4 regions of the Megalodesulfovibrio paquesii genome follow, and region 1 is predicted to be linked to each of the others. Evidence: riboswitches for the same ligand, from Rfam matches in the RefSeq annotation. Region 1 holds a riboswitch; each other region holds the start of a gene.

Region 1 (4,154 bases):
CACGCCCAGCGGGGTATTGATCTCGTGGGCCACACCGGCCACCATGGAGCCGAGCGAGGCCATTTTTTCTTGTTCCTGCAGCGTGTTGTGTGCACGTCGCAATTCTTCTTCGGCCTCAATCAATTCAGTGTCGTCCAGAAATACCCCATTGATGACCACGCGCTTCAGGCCGTCAACCTCCTGTTCGCTGACCCGGGCCTTGATGCGCAACCAGCCGTTGCGGCCGTGAAGGTCGATGAACCGGCCCAGGTATTCCCAGCGCGGCGGGCGTTGCAAGGCGTGCTCAAGGGATTGCAGAAACGCCGCGGACGGCTGCATCAGATCGGCAATGCGGTCCAGGGTGGCCAGGTCTGGATTCATGCGGAAGAGCTTGGCAAACCGCGGGCTGATAAAGGTGAATCCAAACCGTTGGGAAAGGGCGGAGGTGTCCGGCTCCAGTTCTTCCAGCCGAAAGAGCACCCCCGGGACACTGGCAGCCATATCCATCAGTTGCCCGCGGCTGGCCTCCAGGGCCTGCGCCGCGGCGACGAGGTCGGAAATATCCCGCCATTCCACAAGGATGAATTCCACATGGTCCTGCTCGAAGACCAGCGGCTTCACGCTCACATCCACTGGGTAGAGGTGGCCGGCGCTGTCCGCGTTGAGACTTTGATATCGCGACGGACGCCCGGCCAGGGCATCGGCGACAGCCTGGCGGGTGGAGGCGGTCCCGTGCGGGGCTTCGGGGCGCCACCAGCGTTGTTCCCAAAACGCACAGCCAAGCACCTGCTCAAGGGAGGCATCAATTCGCAGCAAGGCCGCCTGATTCACCTTGAGCACCTTGCCCATAGGGTCTAGCAAGGCGACGTACTGATTGGCATTTTCGAAAAGCGCTACCAGCATTTCCTCGTTGTGCTTGCAGCGGTCCTGCCAAAACCGGGCCCGCGTTGCAGAGCGGATGAGAAACGCCAGAAAGGCCAGCAGCAGCACATCGGCCAGCACCATTCCGGTGATCACGGTTCGTGCGGCGCTCTGCCAGCGCGACATGGCTTCGGAATAGGGCTGCTCCAGGATCAGGCGCCCCCCCTCAGGGGTGGGCAGCGTGGCTCGCAACACGGAGGAGGAAAAATCCGGGGAGCCTTGAAGCAGGCGTAGTGGGTCCTGCCCCGGACGCTCCAGAATCAGGAGGCTTTGCGGTGGCAACAATTCCTTCAGGAGGGCGTCCGGTGGCGGAAACGCCAGGGCGCCTTCGCCCTGCACGGCGACAAGCCTTGCCTCCAGTCGTTCCAGAGCAGCGCGTTCTGCGGCAACGCGGTGCTGGCGATAATGCATGGCAAAATAGCCATTGAGCACCAAAAGAAAAATCCCTGCAAAAATACATATTTGCAGAGTGTGTCTTGAGAAAAGTGGCTGCGACGCAGCAGATGACAAGGAGGTGCCGGCCATGAGGCTCAACAGGATGTATAAGGATGTGCCAAAAAGGACGTGCGGAAGTGGGTAGCTCCTTACCATGGGTGCCTGAACAGGTCCAGCGGCAAATTATCACAATAATGTCAAGGGAATAGCAATCCTAAAAAAGAGGAGAAAGCGGGTGTTCAGGCAACAGCATCCAGGACCAGATGGCTGAGATAGCCCAACACGGCGGCAAGGTAGCCCGGGAGAACGGCCTGCCAGGGAAGTTGATAGAACCACAGGGGCAAGGCGCAGACCAGGGCCGGGATAAGAAGCGCCGCCCACCACCGGTGCGTAAAGCCCCGGTGGCGCGAAATGGCGGGCAGCATGGCAATAAATCCTAATATTGCCGACCACTTGTATCGCTCTTGGGCCATGAGTACCATGTCCACCACGGCCAGGAGGGCGTAAAAAAGGTGCTGGCCCTTGGAGTTGGTGTCCACATCCGGGAAGATGGAAGCGCCCAACCCGATGAGCATCAGCATGGTGGCGGTAAAGGGATCGAAGGTGGCCAGGTTGTGATGGTGTGCCGCTGCCAGTCCACCTCCAATCACAACACCACCGAAGGCGAGGTGCAGCTTGTATCCGGGCATACTCATCTCTGGGCTCAGGTGCGTCCAGCCATTTCCTTGCTGCTCACGCGTGGAAAGTCAAGATTTCAGTGGTTGATCGATGTTTCACGTGAAATAACATCCTTGAATTATTGTCTATTATTTTTGACGAGAGTGGGGAAGGGTGGCTGTTGGTTGCGCCGGGTTGATGTGTGTTGATCACAGTGGGGCACAGCCCCTTTTGACTTCTCCGCCCCCCTGCGCTAGACAGCCCGCAAGAACAGGAAACGGAAGACGGTGTAAATCCGTCGCGGACGCGCCGCTGTAACCGGCAATCTCCCCGCCTGGGCCACTGTTTCTGCGGAAATGGGAAGGGTCAGGCATTGCGCAAGGGGCCGGAAGCCAGAAGACGCCCTGTTCTGGAGCAAGACTGCCTCGCGTGCCAGGCAGGAGTGGCAACCAGTCTGCATACGCGCGTTTGCCAGGAGCCCGGCGCTCCCGAACGCGTTTGCGCCGTTGTGTTGTTCCCGCCCCTGTGTTCCCCCCGCGTTGCATCTCCGCTCCTTTGTTCAACACGCGAACGGCAAGGAGTTTTGGCAATGGAAACGCATGTGCTTGGATTTCCCAGAATCGGCTCGGCCCGCGAGCTCAAGGTTGCCCTGGAAAAACGTTGGCGCGGTGAGAGCAGCGCAGAACAGCTGGATGCCACCGCGCGCGAGCTCAAAATCCGGCATTGGGCCCTCCAGCGCGAGGCCGGGCTCTCCCTGGTGGCTGTCGGAGATTTCTCCCTGTACGACCACGTGCTGGACACGGCGGTCGCACTGGGGCTTGTGCCGCCCCGCTTTGTGGCCCAGGACGGCGAATCGGCTCAGGACCGCTACTTCCGCATGGCCAGGGGCGACGCCGCCCGCAACCTCCCGGCCATGGCCATGAAAAAGTGGTTTGATACCAACTACCACTTTATGGTTCCCGAGCTCTCGCCCGGCCTGCAGCCCACCCCGGGGGGCCTGCCCGCCATTGAGGATGCCGCCCTGGCCCAGTCCCTGGGATTTCGACCCAAAACCGTGCTGCTTGGGCCCATCACCTTTCTGAGCCTGTGCCGCGAGGATCATGGTGCGGACCGCTGGGCGCTCATGCCCGCGCTGCTGGAGGCCTACGCCGAACTTGTGCGGCAGGCGGCCGTGCGCAGCAAGTGGATCCAGCTGGATGAGCCGATTCTGTGCACCGAGATGTCCCCGGACGCCCGGGCCTTTTTTGCCCAGTCCTGCAAGGCCATCCGCCGTGCTGCGGGCGATTGTCCCGTGATGCTGGCTGCCTACTATGGCCCACTTGGGCGAAATCTGGAGCTGGCTCTGGACTCTGGCTTTGCAGCCGTGCATGTGGACGCCGTGCGCGGCCGGCAGGAGCTGGAGGCCGTGGTCAGCCGTCTGCCTGGCGGCATGCGGCTCTCCCTCGGACTGGTGGACGGGCGCAATATCTGGAAAACTGATCTGAATGCGGCCCGCCAGCGGGCTGAGGAACTGGCCCGCCGCCTGGGAGTGGAGCGGCTGCTGCTCGGCTCCAGCTGCAGCCTGTTGCACAGCCCGGTGGATCTGGAGTCGGAAACGCTCCTGCCTGCACGCGAGCGACGCTGGATGGCCTTTGCCGCGCAAAAGTGCCGCGAGGTGGCCGCGCTTGGGGAGGCCGTGGCGGGCAATGCGGACGAGGCTTTTTTTGCGGAGAATGCCGCCTGCCTGGCCGAGCGCAGGGCTGCTCCGGAACTGTGCGACCCGGCCGTTCGCGAACGGATCGCTGCGGTGGAGCCGGCAATGACCCGCAGGCAAAGCCCGTTCCCGGTGCGCAAAGGGCTGCAGCAGGCGGCACTGCAGCTGCCGCTCTTGCCCACCACCACCATCGGCTCCTTTCCGCAAACGGCCGAGATCCGAACCGCCCGTCTGGCCCACCGCCGCGGCGAGATGAGCAACGATGCCTATGCACAGTTCCTGGAACAGACCATTGCCGACACCGTCGCCCGGCAGGAGGCGCTGGGTCTGGACGTGCTGGTGCATGGCGAATCCGAACGCAATGACATGGTGGAATACTTCGGCCAGATGCTCCAGGGCTTTCGCTTCAGCGGTAACGGCTGGGTGCAGAGCTACGGCAGCCGCTGCGTCAAGCCGCCCATCATTCTGG
Region 2 (4,154 bases), 140 kb from region 1:
CCGGCGACCTGACGGATTTCGGCCGGCCCGAGGAGTATGACCACTTGCTGGAACTGCTTACGGCCACGCCCCTGCCCATGTACCCCGTGCCGGGAAATCATGACCAGCGCGCGGCCCTGGCTGCGGCATTTGCACGCCACGGCCGCCCCCTGCCGGTATCCCCAGAATCGGAATTCCTGCAGTACAGCTGCGACATCGGCCCCCTGCGCCTGCTGGCCCTGGATACCCTCATCCCTGGCGCGGCAGCGGGTGGCCTCTGCCCGGCCCGGCTGGCCTGGCTGGCCAGGGAACTGGCCAGAACCCCGCGCCGGCCCACGGTGCTGGCCATGCACCACCCGCCCATGCACACCTTTATCGGCCACATGGACGACATCGGCTTCGTGGAAGGGCTCGACGGGCTGCGCACATTGCTCATCGCCCACCCGCAGGTGGAGCTGGTGGCCTGCGGGCATCTGCACCGGTTGATTGCCGGACAGTGCGGCGGGCGCAGGGTACTGACGGCGCCGGCGCCCGCACATCAGGTGGCCCTGGATCTCCGCCCCGATGCGCCCTCGCAGTTCATGCTGGAACCCCCGGGTTTTCTGCTTCACGCCTGGTCATGCAGGAATGGCCTGGTGAGCCACCAGGTCTTCAGCGGTCAGCATGAGGGGCCGTATCCTTTTTTTGACGAACACGGCCTCATTGACGACTGAATCGGGCCTGGCTCGGGCCTGGCGCGTCGAGCAGGAGGGTCCGGGGGCGCATGGAAAGCGCGGCGGCCAGGGAAATGTCCAGGTCATTCAGTGCAGGATTCTGACTGCCAGGATACTTACTGTACCGTGCCTGTTCCAGGGCCAGCAGGATCGGGCAGGGCAGGGTCATGGGATGCTCCATGTCGGCAATGCGCGGTCCCTGCTGTTGCAAGGCCCGCAGGCCGCGCCGCCGATGAGCACGGGCGCGGCCAGGGCGCCATCAGAAATGTGCATGATGCTCTCCATGATGATGGCCACAACTCGCGGCCGGATGCTCCTGCTGCAGCGAGGTGAAGGCATGACGGAGATGTTCCATCCATAGCGCCCGGAATGGCGCGTGCTCCAGCGTTCCGGTGGGTCGGGTCAGGACCTCGATGCCCGCGGCCTGGAGCATCGTTTTCCAGGACCGGGAAGACTGGCCCAGGATGTCCACCTGCACGTGATGTCCCGGCACGCTCATGAACGGCACCAGCCAGCAGCGGGCCGCGCCGGCCGCCTGCAGCCGGTCAAGAACAGCCGCGATGCCCAGTCGCTCCCCAGGCCGGCCCATCAGCGCGCCAAGAAAGGCAAGCGGGTCGTCCTGGCGGATGCAGGCCTCAAAATCCAGATAACGCTGCTGCCCGTGATGGTAGGTGCCATGGCCCACGAGCACCACGGCCTCTTCCTGCCGGCGCTCGGGAGGAATGTATCCTGCCAGGGCCTGCCGGGCGCGGGCGAGGTCTTCCTCGCTGGTCAGGAGGGGGCTTCCGATGACAACCTGCTGAAATCCCTTGCGTGGATGCTGGTAGGCCAGGGCCTGGTCACGGGTCCAATGGTATTCCACTCCAGGCACGGTGTGCAGGGATTGCACCACCAGATGGGTCACCCCGTCATCGTGCAGCCGGGAGAGGGCCACGGCCACGGAATCCTGCGATTGGCCTCGCGCGGCCAGCTTTCGCCGCACCTTGTGGGCCGTGTACGCCCAGGCCACAGGAACGCCGGGGAACTGCTCCCTGACCTCGGCCTCCATGGCTGCGTAGCCCTGGCCCGCATCGGCAAGGGCTACCCCGAAGGCGGCCAGGAGAATGCCCGGCCGGGCAGGCCGGGGCCGGCCAGGGGCGTGGTGGTGCTCATGATCATGCGCGTGATCATGAGTCTCATGATGCACACCATCCTCATCCGCATGTGCATGATCGTGCCGGCAAAGCCGGTCCTGCCCGCTTCCGTTCCCGTGATCATGGTGATGGCAGCAGTGCAGAAAAGGGTCGAGAACAGGGCTGGGCATGAAAAATACTCCTCACTCGATTCCGGATTGGACAACACCAGTATCCGCCGGATTTCGAGGAGGAGCGACACACGCAGGCAAGCGCCGACATCCCCGTGCCGGCAAAGACCCGTTGCCTGGGGTGACACGTCTGGCAGGTATTCTGGCTCCCCCGGACTCCGCCCCGCCTTCCCATCCGTGTCGGACAGTGGCGCGCATGGGGCATTGTGCTTCCCTGCGTTGCAGGGCCGGGGCTACAGCGGCGGGTCCGCTCCGGATTCACACCGGATTCCCTCTTGTGCTCCTTGGCGGAACACCAGACGCGCTGTTCGTATCGCGCAGGATGCCACGTCGTCAAGATGCATGCCACACAGCAGGCAGGGGCGCTGCATCCACCCGACAATGGCGCAGCCGGTGGCGGTTGCTCCATGCCATCGAACAGCTGCCGAAAAGCTGCCGGTCAATGGTGGTAAAGGTATCACAGCGCGGCCATTGCCTGTTCCCCGGGCTGTTGCAGCGCCGGTGACTTGGTGGCCCCCCTTCGCCAGACTGGGACTCGTTGAGGTGACCAGCGTCAACGCGTGGCGAGTGCGCGCGGTGTGTCGTCAGAGGAAGTGCAGCGTCCCGACATGTGGGATCCGCCGGCCCGGGCCATGGCGTAGCCCATCAGGGAGAAGGTGTTGGCATTGTGCAGTACGGTCGCAGCCAGAGGCGAAAGCACGCCGGCGGCGGCCAGGGCCAGCAGGCTGGTGTTGACGGCCACGCCTTGCCACAGGCAATGCTGCAGGATTCGATGCTGCCGCAACGCGATGTACCGGCCCGCGCAGAGGGCGCGCAGATCCTCTTGCAGGATGATCGCCTGGGCCGAGGCCTGAGCCAGATCCCCGCCATGCGGCATGCAGATGCCCAGGTCCGCGCTGGCCAGGGCTGGCGCGTCGTTCACGCCATCCCCGACTACGGCCACGCAGTGGCCTTTCCTTTTCAACTGCCCGACGATGCGGGCCTTGTCTTCTGGTTTGAGCTCCCAGTGAATGGCGTCCAGTTCCGGCAGCTGATCCAGGAGCTGTGCGGCGGTCCGGCGATGGTCACCGGTAAGGACCACCAGTTTTTGGACGCCGAGCTGTCGCAGTCCCTGCAATGCGGTCCTGGCCTCGGGCCGCACCTGTTCCTGCAGGCCGAGAACGCCTTGAATGACGGTGCCCTGGACCACATACAGGGCCATCTTGCCCTGGGCTCGCAACGCAGCGGCCAGCTGCTCCGCATGCGCGTTGCCCGACCAGATTGTTTCCGGAAACTGATCCAGAAACCGCCGGCTGCCGATCAGGGCGCGGACGCCATCCACCACGCCGCAGACGCCATGGGAAACATGGTATTCAACCTCGCCGATCGGATCGAGGAGCAGGCCTGCCCGGTGGGCTTCGGCCAGAACCCCGCGGGCCACGGGATGCCCGTAATGTTGCTCCAGGCGCGCAGCCAGAGTCAGGACAGCCTCGGGCGACCAGTTCTGCAGGGGGAGGATGTCCGTGACGCGCAGCTCCCGCGTGGTCAGCGTGCCGGTTTTGTCAAAGACTACCGCATCCACCCGGGCCAGGGCATCCAGCGCCCGGCCGCCCTTGAGCAGCAGCCCGGCCTTGGCTGCAGCGCACAGGCTGCTGCGCACGGCCAGACGCGAAGGGAATTTGACGGAGCAGACGAAGTCGATTGAGGCCACTGAAGCCGTGCAGGCCATATCCCTGGTAAAGGCAAACGCTCCCGCGCCGAGGGCCACTGTGGCCGGGGCGAGGCGGTCGGCCGCGATTTCGCCTTTGATCTCGGGCAAGGCTTTGGTTTGGAGGGTGTTTTCCAAAAACCGATTGATCCGGGCCATGGCAGTGTGTTGGCCAACCTTTTCCGCCCGGATGCGAAGACGGCCATGCTCCACCACTGCGCCGGAGATGGCCCGGTCGCCGGGCCCCAGGTCCACAGGCATGGACTCCCCGGTGATCATGCTGTGATTGACCAGCGCCGCGCCGGTGAGCACCTCGCCATCCACCGCTACGAGCTCGCCCGGTCCGCACACCACCACTTCGCCCACCGCCACCGCCTCGCAGGGGCATTCCACTTCCACACCATCGCGCTCCACCCACACCGTGCGCCGTTGCAAGCGCATCAGGCAGTGCAACAGGGCATTGGATCGCCGA
Region 3 (4,154 bases), 170 kb from region 1:
CGCAGACGTCAACCCGCAGGGGCCAGACGGCGCGAAAAAAACGCCGTTGCGGCCGGGAACTACCCGCACGCCACGGCGTTTTTTAATCCGTCAGAAAAGACGAGAGGTTCTCGTGTTGCGTCCTCCGAAATGATCTATACAGAACAGACGCAACACTGGGCCGCTGGCACAGCGGCCCGGAGCAGCATGCTCCGTGAGTCAGCCGATATCCGCGCATTTCGGCTGACGATCTTCCACGAAATCTGATGACGTTCTTATCACCTTATTTCGTGGACATCACGCTAGACGCTGCACGAACCGCCGGAGCAGCTGCCGGAACTGCAGCCACCGCCGCCCAGTTGCAGGCTGGATTCCACGGAGAAGCCCATGTAGGAGACGTCGATGCGCAGGGGCTTCGCCTGATTGAAGAGTTCGCGTTCCATAACGATGGAATAGCTGCCTTGGGTGAACACCTCGTCCTTGTCGTTTGGCTCATCCAGAGCCAATGCCAGCCGCGGGCCGGCTCAACCGCCAGGTGCGAGGTACACGCGGATCGGGCTCTTGGGCTTGTCCGCGAAGTACGCGTCCAACTCCCGGATGGCGTTGTCCGTCAGTGTAACCATGATGCCTCCAGAATGAAGTATGAATTGTAGAGGCATCTAAGACTGCTGTGCGCAAATGTCAACGAAATGCGGTCAGATAGATAATTTCTTTCCATGTCATAGGCAGGAGAGAGGGCATTCGCTGCTTCCGGCATGGCGTGAGGGCATTGCTTTTTTTGTGGAAATGGTGTTCTATAACATTTTAGAATGGGATTGTGTTTTCAACACAGCGCCATAGGGAACCGTCTGCTGTTGCAGCCTGATGCAGCGGCAGGTGTGATGCAGGGAGCCTGATGCCATGTCCGCTTGTCACGATCTGATGCTTGCCCAGGATATCGCCGTCGCGCTGGAGCGGATGGCGCGCGAAGTGATGGCCCGTCACGACGGCTGCAGCGATCTTGCCATCATCGGCATCCAGCGCCGTGGCGCGGATCTGGCGGTGCGGCTCAAGCAGCTGCTGGACGCGCGCATGCCGTGCCCGACCCCGCTGGGCAAGCTGGACATCAACCTCTATCGCGACGACTGGACCACCCTGAACGTGCAGCCGACCATCAGCGATACGGATATTTCTTTTGATATTGACGGCCGGGCTGTCGTGCTGGTGGACGATGTGCTGTATACCGGCCGTACCGTCCGCGCCGGCATGGAGGCGCTTCTGGACTTTGGCCGGCCGCGCAAGATTGAGCTGCTGACTCTGGTGGACCGGGGGCATCGCGAGCTGCCCATTCAGCCGGACTATCTCGGCCTTGCCGTGCAGACCAAGCGCAAGCAGCATGTGAATGTGTTGCTGACCGAACGGGATGGGGAAGACCGCGTCTGTCTGGCAGAGCAGTAACAAGCCACCCGGTTCGAAAAAACGCACAGTGGCGGGAGACGGGTGCGCATGCACGCCCGTCTCCCGCCATATCACATGCGCTCTGGGGTGAGGCTCAGTTGCAGCCGCAGGCTTTGGCCACGGCTTCGCTGATGGTCAGCCCGGAGCCGCTGCCAGTAGCCTGTTCGGAGACGGCGCAGGAGTAGGAATCCGTCTGGGAAAAGGCGTTGCAACAGACTTGATAGCCGTTGTTGCGGCAGTTGCCGCAGACCAGTCCCGTCTCTTTGCTGAAGCGGGAGTTGTCAATATAGCAGCCGCGCTTGAACAGGTTCTGATTGTCGCGATGCACGGTGAAGGCATCGGCGGCGCCGCAGAGGCTCAGGCTCAGCAGCATGGCCGCAGTGCACAGAATGACGCGCGGGCCGCTGCACAGGCTCAACAGGTTCATGGCAATCTCCTTGCAGGCTCAAGATGCCGCTTTGGCAGTGCGACAATGGGTGAACTATAGACAACATCTAGAAAAATCAATTATTATTCTAGGTTATTGGTACATGGAAAGGCCGGGTCTGTCAAGGTGTGGTCGCTCGATTGACAACGTCACGGCAAAGGACGTAGCTTCAACCCCGTTTCTCGTCGTCAGGTGCCATTGGCTTGATAGGGAATCCCGTGTAAACCGGGAGCGGACCCGCCGCCGTAACCCCACAAAAAACCTGTTCCTTTTACGCGCCACTGGGAGCTTTCCTGGGAAGGCCGGGGCAGGTGGGGTGAGCCGGAAGACCTGCCTGAAGACGCAGCCAACTCGCGACGGCAACGGGGCTTATTGCCGACCGCGACCTGCCCGGTTCGCACGGGGTGCGCATTGCTGCCGCGATGCGCTGTTGCCTCCCTTGCTTCCTCTCTGCCGGACAGATTTGTTCCCCGCCCCGGACGCAATTGGTGAGCGTGTTGTTTTTCGCGCCCTTGTGGGCAACCTTGCCCGTGTACTGCGACCTGCGGAATGCCCATGCCTAGGGGATGGTGGATTCTCCTGGCTGTGTGCGCGGTGCTGTCCGTGCTGGCGTCCTGCACTGTCGGGCCCTGGGCCCTGGGCTTGGGGGACGTGGTGACGGCCGTGGGCGGAGCGGCGGGACTGCTGGATGCCTCGCAATTGCCCGAAGCCGTGCGGGCCGTGGTGGTGGATTTGCGCCTGGCCCGGGCCGTGCTGGCCCTGGGAGTGGGCGCGGCCCTGGCCATGGCCGGAACGACCTTCCAGGCCGTTTTGCAGAATCCGCTGGCCGATCCGTTTACCCTGGGCGTTTCGGCCGGGGCGGCCCTGGGGGCCACCCTGGTGCTGGGGCTGGGCATCACCTCGGACAGCCTCGGGCCAATGGCGGCGCTGGCTGGCGGATGGACAGCGGATCTGCGGCTCTCGGCCCTGCCTGTGGCCGCGTTGGCCGGGGGATTGGCCACCCTGGCCGCGGTGCTGGTGCTGGGCCGGCAGGCCGGGGGCAGCGGAGGGCTTTCCCGCGAGACACTGGTGCTGGCCGGCGTGGTGGTTTCCAGCGTGCTGGCCGCCTGCATCGCCCTGGTCAAAGCCGTGCATGAGGAAGCGGTGGGGGCCATGGTCTTCTGGATCATGGGCAGTCTGCAGGGGCGCGGGTGGGGGCACCTCTTGCTGTTCCTTCCATTTTTCGTCATCGGCGCGCTGGTCATGGCCCGCTATGCCCGGGAGCTGGATCTGCTGGCCCTGGGCGAGGAACAGGCCCTGCTGCTTGGCGTGGATGTGCAGAAAGTCCGGCTCCTGCTGCTGCTGGGAGCCACGCTGGTCACGGCGGCGGCGGTGGCGGTATCGGGAATCATCGGTTTTGTGGGGCTGGTGGCGCCGCATGCCTTCCGGCTCTGGCTTCGGCCACGCTCGCGCACCTTGCTGGCGGCCTCGGCCCTGGGCGGCGGTATCCTGCTGGTCTGGTCCGATGTCCTGGCCCGGGCGCTGCTGGCCACGGACACAGGGGGCATGGAACTGCCCGTGGGTGTCATTACGGCGCTGTTGGGCGGGCCGTTTTTCTGCGTGCTGCTGGGACGCCGGGGCCGGCACCCCGGCAGGGGGCAGGCATGATTCACGCCCAGGGTCTGGCCTGCGGGCACGGCGGCGCGGGCGCGGTGCTCCAGGGGCTGGATCTGCAGATTCGCCCCGGCGAGCTGGTGGCCATCCTTGGGCCCAACGGCAGCGGCAAATCCACCTTGCTCAAAGCCATGACCGGATTGCTTTCGCCCATGGAGGGGGAATTGCTGCTGGCTGGCCAGCCTGTGCATCTGATGCCGCCGGCCCGGCGGGCCCGTCTGGTGGCCTGCCTGCCGCAGCGCCTGGAAGCCCCGCCCGGCTGCAGCGTGCGCGATCTCGTCCTCATGGGCCGCCACCCGTACGCCAATTTCTGGACCGGCCCCTCCCGCGAGGACCGCGAGGCCGCCGTGGACGCCATGATGCAGCTGGATGTGCTGCACCTGGCCGACCGCGACGCCACGCGTCTTTCCGGCGGCGAGCTGCAACGGGCCTGCATCGCCCGGACCTTGTGTCAGCAGACGTCGGCCATTCTGATGGACGAACCCACCGCCAGCCTGGATCTGGCCCACAAGGCCAGACTGCTGCAGGTGCTGCAGACCCGCCACGCCGCCGGGGCCACGGTGGTCTGTGTGTTGCACGATATCAACCTGGCGGCTTTGCATTTTCATCGTCTGCTTTTCCTCAAACGCGGCCGGCTGGTGCTGGATGGGCCGCCGCT
Region 4 (4,154 bases), on a different contig from region 1:
ACTTGTGCGGGAAATGCTGTAAGGCTTGACAGGAACGGCTGTTCCCATCCTTACGCGTCCCGTCCATCCCAGGAGATGTGATCATGCATGTGTTGCACATGGCCAATCTGGATCTCGCCGGCAAGCGGGTGCTCATCCGCGAAGACTTCAACGTGCCCCTGAAGGACGGCGTCATTTCCGACGCCACCCGTCTCACGGCCTCCCTGCCCACCATCAAGCTGGCCATGGAGAAGGGCGCCAGGGTCATCGCCATGAGCCATCTGGGCCGGCCCACGGAAGGCGAGTTTGACGAGAAGAACTCCATGAAGCCTGTGGCCGACTGGCTGAACGAACACCTGGGCGGCAAGGTCCGCCTGGTGCGCGAGCTGGAAGGCGTGGAGGCCGCTCCCGGTGAGCTGGTGCTCCTGGAAAACGTGCGCATGAACAAGGGCGAGAAGAAGAACGATCCCGAGCTGGGCAAGAAGTACGCCGCCCTGTGCGATATCTTCGTCATGGATGCCTTTGGCACAGCCCACCGCGCCGAGGCCTCCACCCACGCCGTGGCTCAGTTCGCCCCCGTGGCCTGCGCTGGCGTGCTCCTGGCTGCCGAACTCGACGCCCTGACCAAGGCCCTGGGCAGCCCCAAGCGGCCGCTTCTGGCCATCGTGGGCGGGGCCAAGGTTTCCACCAAGCTCCTGGTCCTCAACAATCTGCTCAAAAAGGTGGATGGCCTCATCGTCGGTGGCGGCATCGCCAATACCTTCCTGGTGGCCCAGGGGTATGGCGTGGGCAAGTCCCTTTACGAAGCCGATCTGGTGGAAGACGCCAAACAGCTCCTGGCTGACGCCAAGGCCCAGGGCAAGACCATCTATGTGCCCACGGATGTGGTGGTGGCTGCCGAGCTTTCGGCCACGGCGCGGCCCTTCCTCAAAAATGTGGACGAAATTGGCGCGGAGGACATGGTCCTGGACGTCGGCCCGCAGACGGCCAAGACCTATGCCGCAGCCTGCAAGGACGCCGCCACCATCGTCTGGAACGGCCCCGTGGGCGTGTTCGAATATGAACAGTTTGCCGGTGGTTCCAAGGTGCTGGCGTATTCCATCGCCGACTCCGCGGCGTTCTCCCTGGTGGGCGGGGGCGATTCCGTGGCCATGGTGGAGAAGTTCGGCCTTGCGGCCTCCATGGGCTACATCTCCACCGGCGGCGGCTCCTTCCTGGAGTTCCTGGAAGGCAAGGTCCTGCCGGCCGTGGCCATGCTGGAGGAGCGCGCCAAGGGCTAGAGGGCGCTGGCTCGGCCGCGCGCCGGCCAATTACCGGCCAGTTGACCGGACGGCCTAATTGTGATTTGAGTGCCTCGGGCGCCTGCAAAGGCTTAATAGGGAATCCCGTGCAAGTCGGGAGCGGACCCGCCGCCGTGAGTCCCATCCAACCGTCACCTCCTTGCGAGCCACTGGCCCTTTGGTCCGGGAAGGCCGGGGTGGCGGGGGACGAGTCGGAAGACCTGCCCGACAACTGACACCGCCCCCGGCAACGCGGACTTTGCCGGCCCGGCTCTTGTGGACAAGGGAAAAACGGCCCCTTCTCCTGCGCACGTGGGAGAAGGGGCTTTTTGCGTGGTTCGCCCTGTCCGACCGTCCGCACAACGCGAGGAGGAGTATCATGAAACAGGCGCTGTGCACGCTGCTGCTGGCGGTGGTCCTGTGTATGCTGCTGGGGCAGCCCGTGGAGGCCCAGGCCCATGGCGGCAAGAAAGGCGGCGAACCCAAGGTGGCCATCCTGCTGGTGGCCTTTGGCACGTCATACGAAACAGCCCGCGGTCCGCTGAAGGACTTCGAGGCCAAGGTCAAGGCGCGTTTCCCAGGCGTGGAGGTTCGCTGGGCCTGGTCGTCGCACCAGATCCGGCAAATGGAAGGCGCGGAAGCCGTCGATTCCCCGGCCGAAGCCTTCGCCCGGCTCATGGAAGACAAGTTCACCCACGTGGCCGTGCAGTCCCTGCAAACGATTCCTGGGCAGGAATTCCACATGCTCGCCGAGACGGCCCGCCGCTTTGAAGGCATGCCCAAGGGCTTGCAGCACATCGAACTCGGGATGCCGCTGCTCAGCTCCACCGGGGATTTCGAGGCCGCGGCCAAGGCCCTCCTGGCCAATGCGCCCAAGGGACGCACTGCCAAGGACGCTTTGGTCTTCATGGGTCATGGCACCCACCATCCCGGCAACGCCATGTACCCGGCCATGCAGTATTATTTGTGGAAGCTCGATCCCTTGGCCTGCATGGGCACGGTGGAGGGCTCACCCTCTTTGGATGACATTGTGGCAGAGCTGACTCGCAAAAAGCCGGCCAAGGTCTGGCTGATGCCCTTCATGGCCGTGGCGGGTGACCATGCCAACAACGACATGGCCGGCGATGAGGAGGACAGCTGGAAGACCGTGCTGCGCAACAAGGGCTTTGCCGTGGAGCCGGTGCTCAAGGGCAGCCTGGAAAATGCCGGCCTGGTGGACATCTGGATCAACCACCTGGCCGAGGCGTTGGACAAGTTGCAGTAATCCACGCGTGGCGCAGGCCATGCGGCGCATGCATGGCAGAATCGCATTGCAACCGGGCCAGGGGGCAGCTCCAGGCCCGGTGTTACATGAAAGCGGGTGGGTTGCCGACGCTCGCCGCTTCAGTGACTCCCGCCGCCCGCGGCAGGCATCGGGCTGTCCCCCTTGAACAATTCCACCGGTGTCGCCCCAGGACGCATGGCAAACACCCGCAGTGGGTTAGCAGAGGAGGATGCCTGCACGTCGGTGTAGCCCACAAAGAGAATGGACTGCCCATCAGGGGACCAGACCGGTGAAAAGGCCGTGAAATCCTCGCTGGTAAGGCGCGTGATTTTGCGGGTGGGCGTGTCGTAGAGGAACAGTGCTGTATTAATATCGTTGATCTTTTTTTGAAAAAGAGGCGTGCCGGGGACGCTGGCGCTGAACAGGATGGTCCCGGGTTCGCCGGGGCGCGGCGCGAAGCGGTCGGCGCTGGTGAAGCCTTCGCTCCTGCCGGCGAACTCGGTCAGCGGGGTCCGGGCCAGGACTGCGCCATCCAGGCCCACGCGATACCAGTGTGACATGTCGTGATACGAGATGCTCTGGCCGTCCGGAGCCCACACGGGCTCAAACACATCATCGCCGTGCTGGCTGTCACCACCGGTCCTGATGATGCAGGCAGGTGATTTGCCAGGGTCCAGGGTCCAGAGTTCGGTGTGATCGTCCCGGAAGGAGCAATAGAGCAGGTGCTGCCCCGTGGGGGACCAGGCCACGGTGCGCAGGATGCCGCCGTCGTGGACCAGGACCTCGGTGTTTCCGGTATCACGGTGATACAGCACCAGATCTCCATGCCTGGAGTCCTTGTCTGAAGAGCCTTCCACAGGGATCCATACGACCCGCATCCCATCCGGAGAGAGCGAGGGCGACATGCCCTGGCCCAGGCGCACGGGTTTGCCGCCCACGCCATCGCGATACATGACCGCACCGTCCAGGCAGTACACCAGGGGGAATCCAGGCTCGGCGGCATGGGCCGTGGCCGTGGCGGCCAGCAGCCACAGCGCGCAGCAGAGCAGGGGACACAAAAGGGGATGACGCATGGGGCGGCTCCTGCAGGCTCAGGGGTGAAAGGGAAGCACGGCCATTCCGGCCAGCACCCACACCCTACGCGCATCGCCACCACTTCGCCATTCGGAAGAAATGCCGGGCCGCTGTGGCGGATTCTCCGGACACGCACCCGCTACCGCGTGAAGTAGCTGACGAATTCCTGATTGCCCTTGGGGCCAAGGATCTTGGAGGGGACGACGCCAACCAGCGTCATCCCCAGTTGCGAGGTGACAAAGGCCGCCACCGTGTCCACTGCCTCCTGGCGGTCTTCCTCGCGCCGGACCACTCCTTTGACCGTGCGGCCTGGCCCCAGTTCGAACTGTGGCTTGATGAGCGCCACCAGCTCGCCGGGCGTTTTGAGGAACTGCAGGCAGGCCGGCAAGACCTGCGTGAGCGAGATGAAGGACACGTCCACGCTGATGCAGTCCACCAGCTCTGGCAAGAGATCCGGCTCGGCGTGGCGCAGGTTGATGCGCTCCAGGTTGACCACCCGCGGATCGGCCACCAGCTTTTCGTGCAGCTGGCCATGACCCACGTCCGCGGCATAGACG

The links. Region 1 has a riboswitch for cobalamin ahead of metE (5-methyltetrahydropteroyltriglutamate--homocysteine S-methyltransferase). Riboswitches for the same ligand answer to the same signal wherever they lie in the genome.
Region 2: linked by a shared signal. The riboswitch ahead of ACYQ00_RS11065 (sirohydrochlorin cobaltochelatase) and the one ahead of metE (5-methyltetrahydropteroyltriglutamate--homocysteine S-methyltransferase) in region 1 are both predicted to bind cobalamin.
Region 3: linked by a shared signal. The riboswitch ahead of ACYQ00_RS09645 (FecCD family ABC transporter permease) and the one ahead of metE (5-methyltetrahydropteroyltriglutamate--homocysteine S-methyltransferase) in region 1 are both predicted to bind cobalamin.
Region 4: linked by a shared signal. The riboswitch ahead of ACYQ00_RS14600 (sirohydrochlorin cobaltochelatase) and the one ahead of metE (5-methyltetrahydropteroyltriglutamate--homocysteine S-methyltransferase) in region 1 are both predicted to bind cobalamin.

Annotation. Positions count from the first base shown of each region.
Region 1 is NZ_BAAIGQ010000005.1:844,998-849,151, forward strand. Features, by position in the region: gene ACYQ00_RS10410 (PAS domain-containing sensor histidine kinase) at 1-1,311, opposite strand, end outside; gene ACYQ00_RS10415 (metal-dependent hydrolase) at 1,575-2,030, opposite strand; cobalamin riboswitch at 2,272-2,393, shown strand; gene metE (5-methyltetrahydropteroyltriglutamate--homocysteine S-methyltransferase) at 2,582-4,154, shown strand, end outside.
Region 2 is NZ_BAAIGQ010000005.1:987,798-991,951, forward strand. Features, by position in the region: gene ACYQ00_RS11055 (phosphodiesterase) at 1-692, shown strand, start outside; gene ACYQ00_RS11060 (hypothetical protein) at 679-861, opposite strand; gene ACYQ00_RS11065 (sirohydrochlorin cobaltochelatase) at 952-1,995, opposite strand; cobalamin riboswitch at 2,111-2,310, opposite strand; gene ACYQ00_RS11070 (heavy metal translocating P-type ATPase) at 2,549-4,154, opposite strand, start outside.
Region 3 is NZ_BAAIGQ010000005.1:679,384-683,537, forward strand. Features, by position in the region: gene ACYQ00_RS09630 (IscA/HesB family protein) at 282-602, opposite strand; gene pyrR (bifunctional pyr operon transcriptional regulator/uracil phosphoribosyltransferase PyrR) at 880-1,416, shown strand; gene ACYQ00_RS09640 (hypothetical protein) at 1,511-1,843, opposite strand; cobalamin riboswitch at 2,017-2,195, shown strand; gene ACYQ00_RS09645 (FecCD family ABC transporter permease) at 2,399-3,490, shown strand; gene ACYQ00_RS09650 (ABC transporter ATP-binding protein) at 3,487-4,154, shown strand, end outside.
Region 4 is NZ_BAAIGQ010000006.1:383,830-387,983, forward strand. Features, by position in the region: gene tkt (transketolase) at 1-22, shown strand, start outside; gene ACYQ00_RS14595 (phosphoglycerate kinase) at 84-1,259, shown strand; cobalamin riboswitch at 1,319-1,502, shown strand; gene ACYQ00_RS14600 (sirohydrochlorin cobaltochelatase) at 1,639-2,523, shown strand; gene ACYQ00_RS14605 (biopolymer transporter Tol) at 2,643-3,596, opposite strand; gene ACYQ00_RS14610 (TlyA family RNA methyltransferase) at 3,737-4,154, opposite strand, start outside.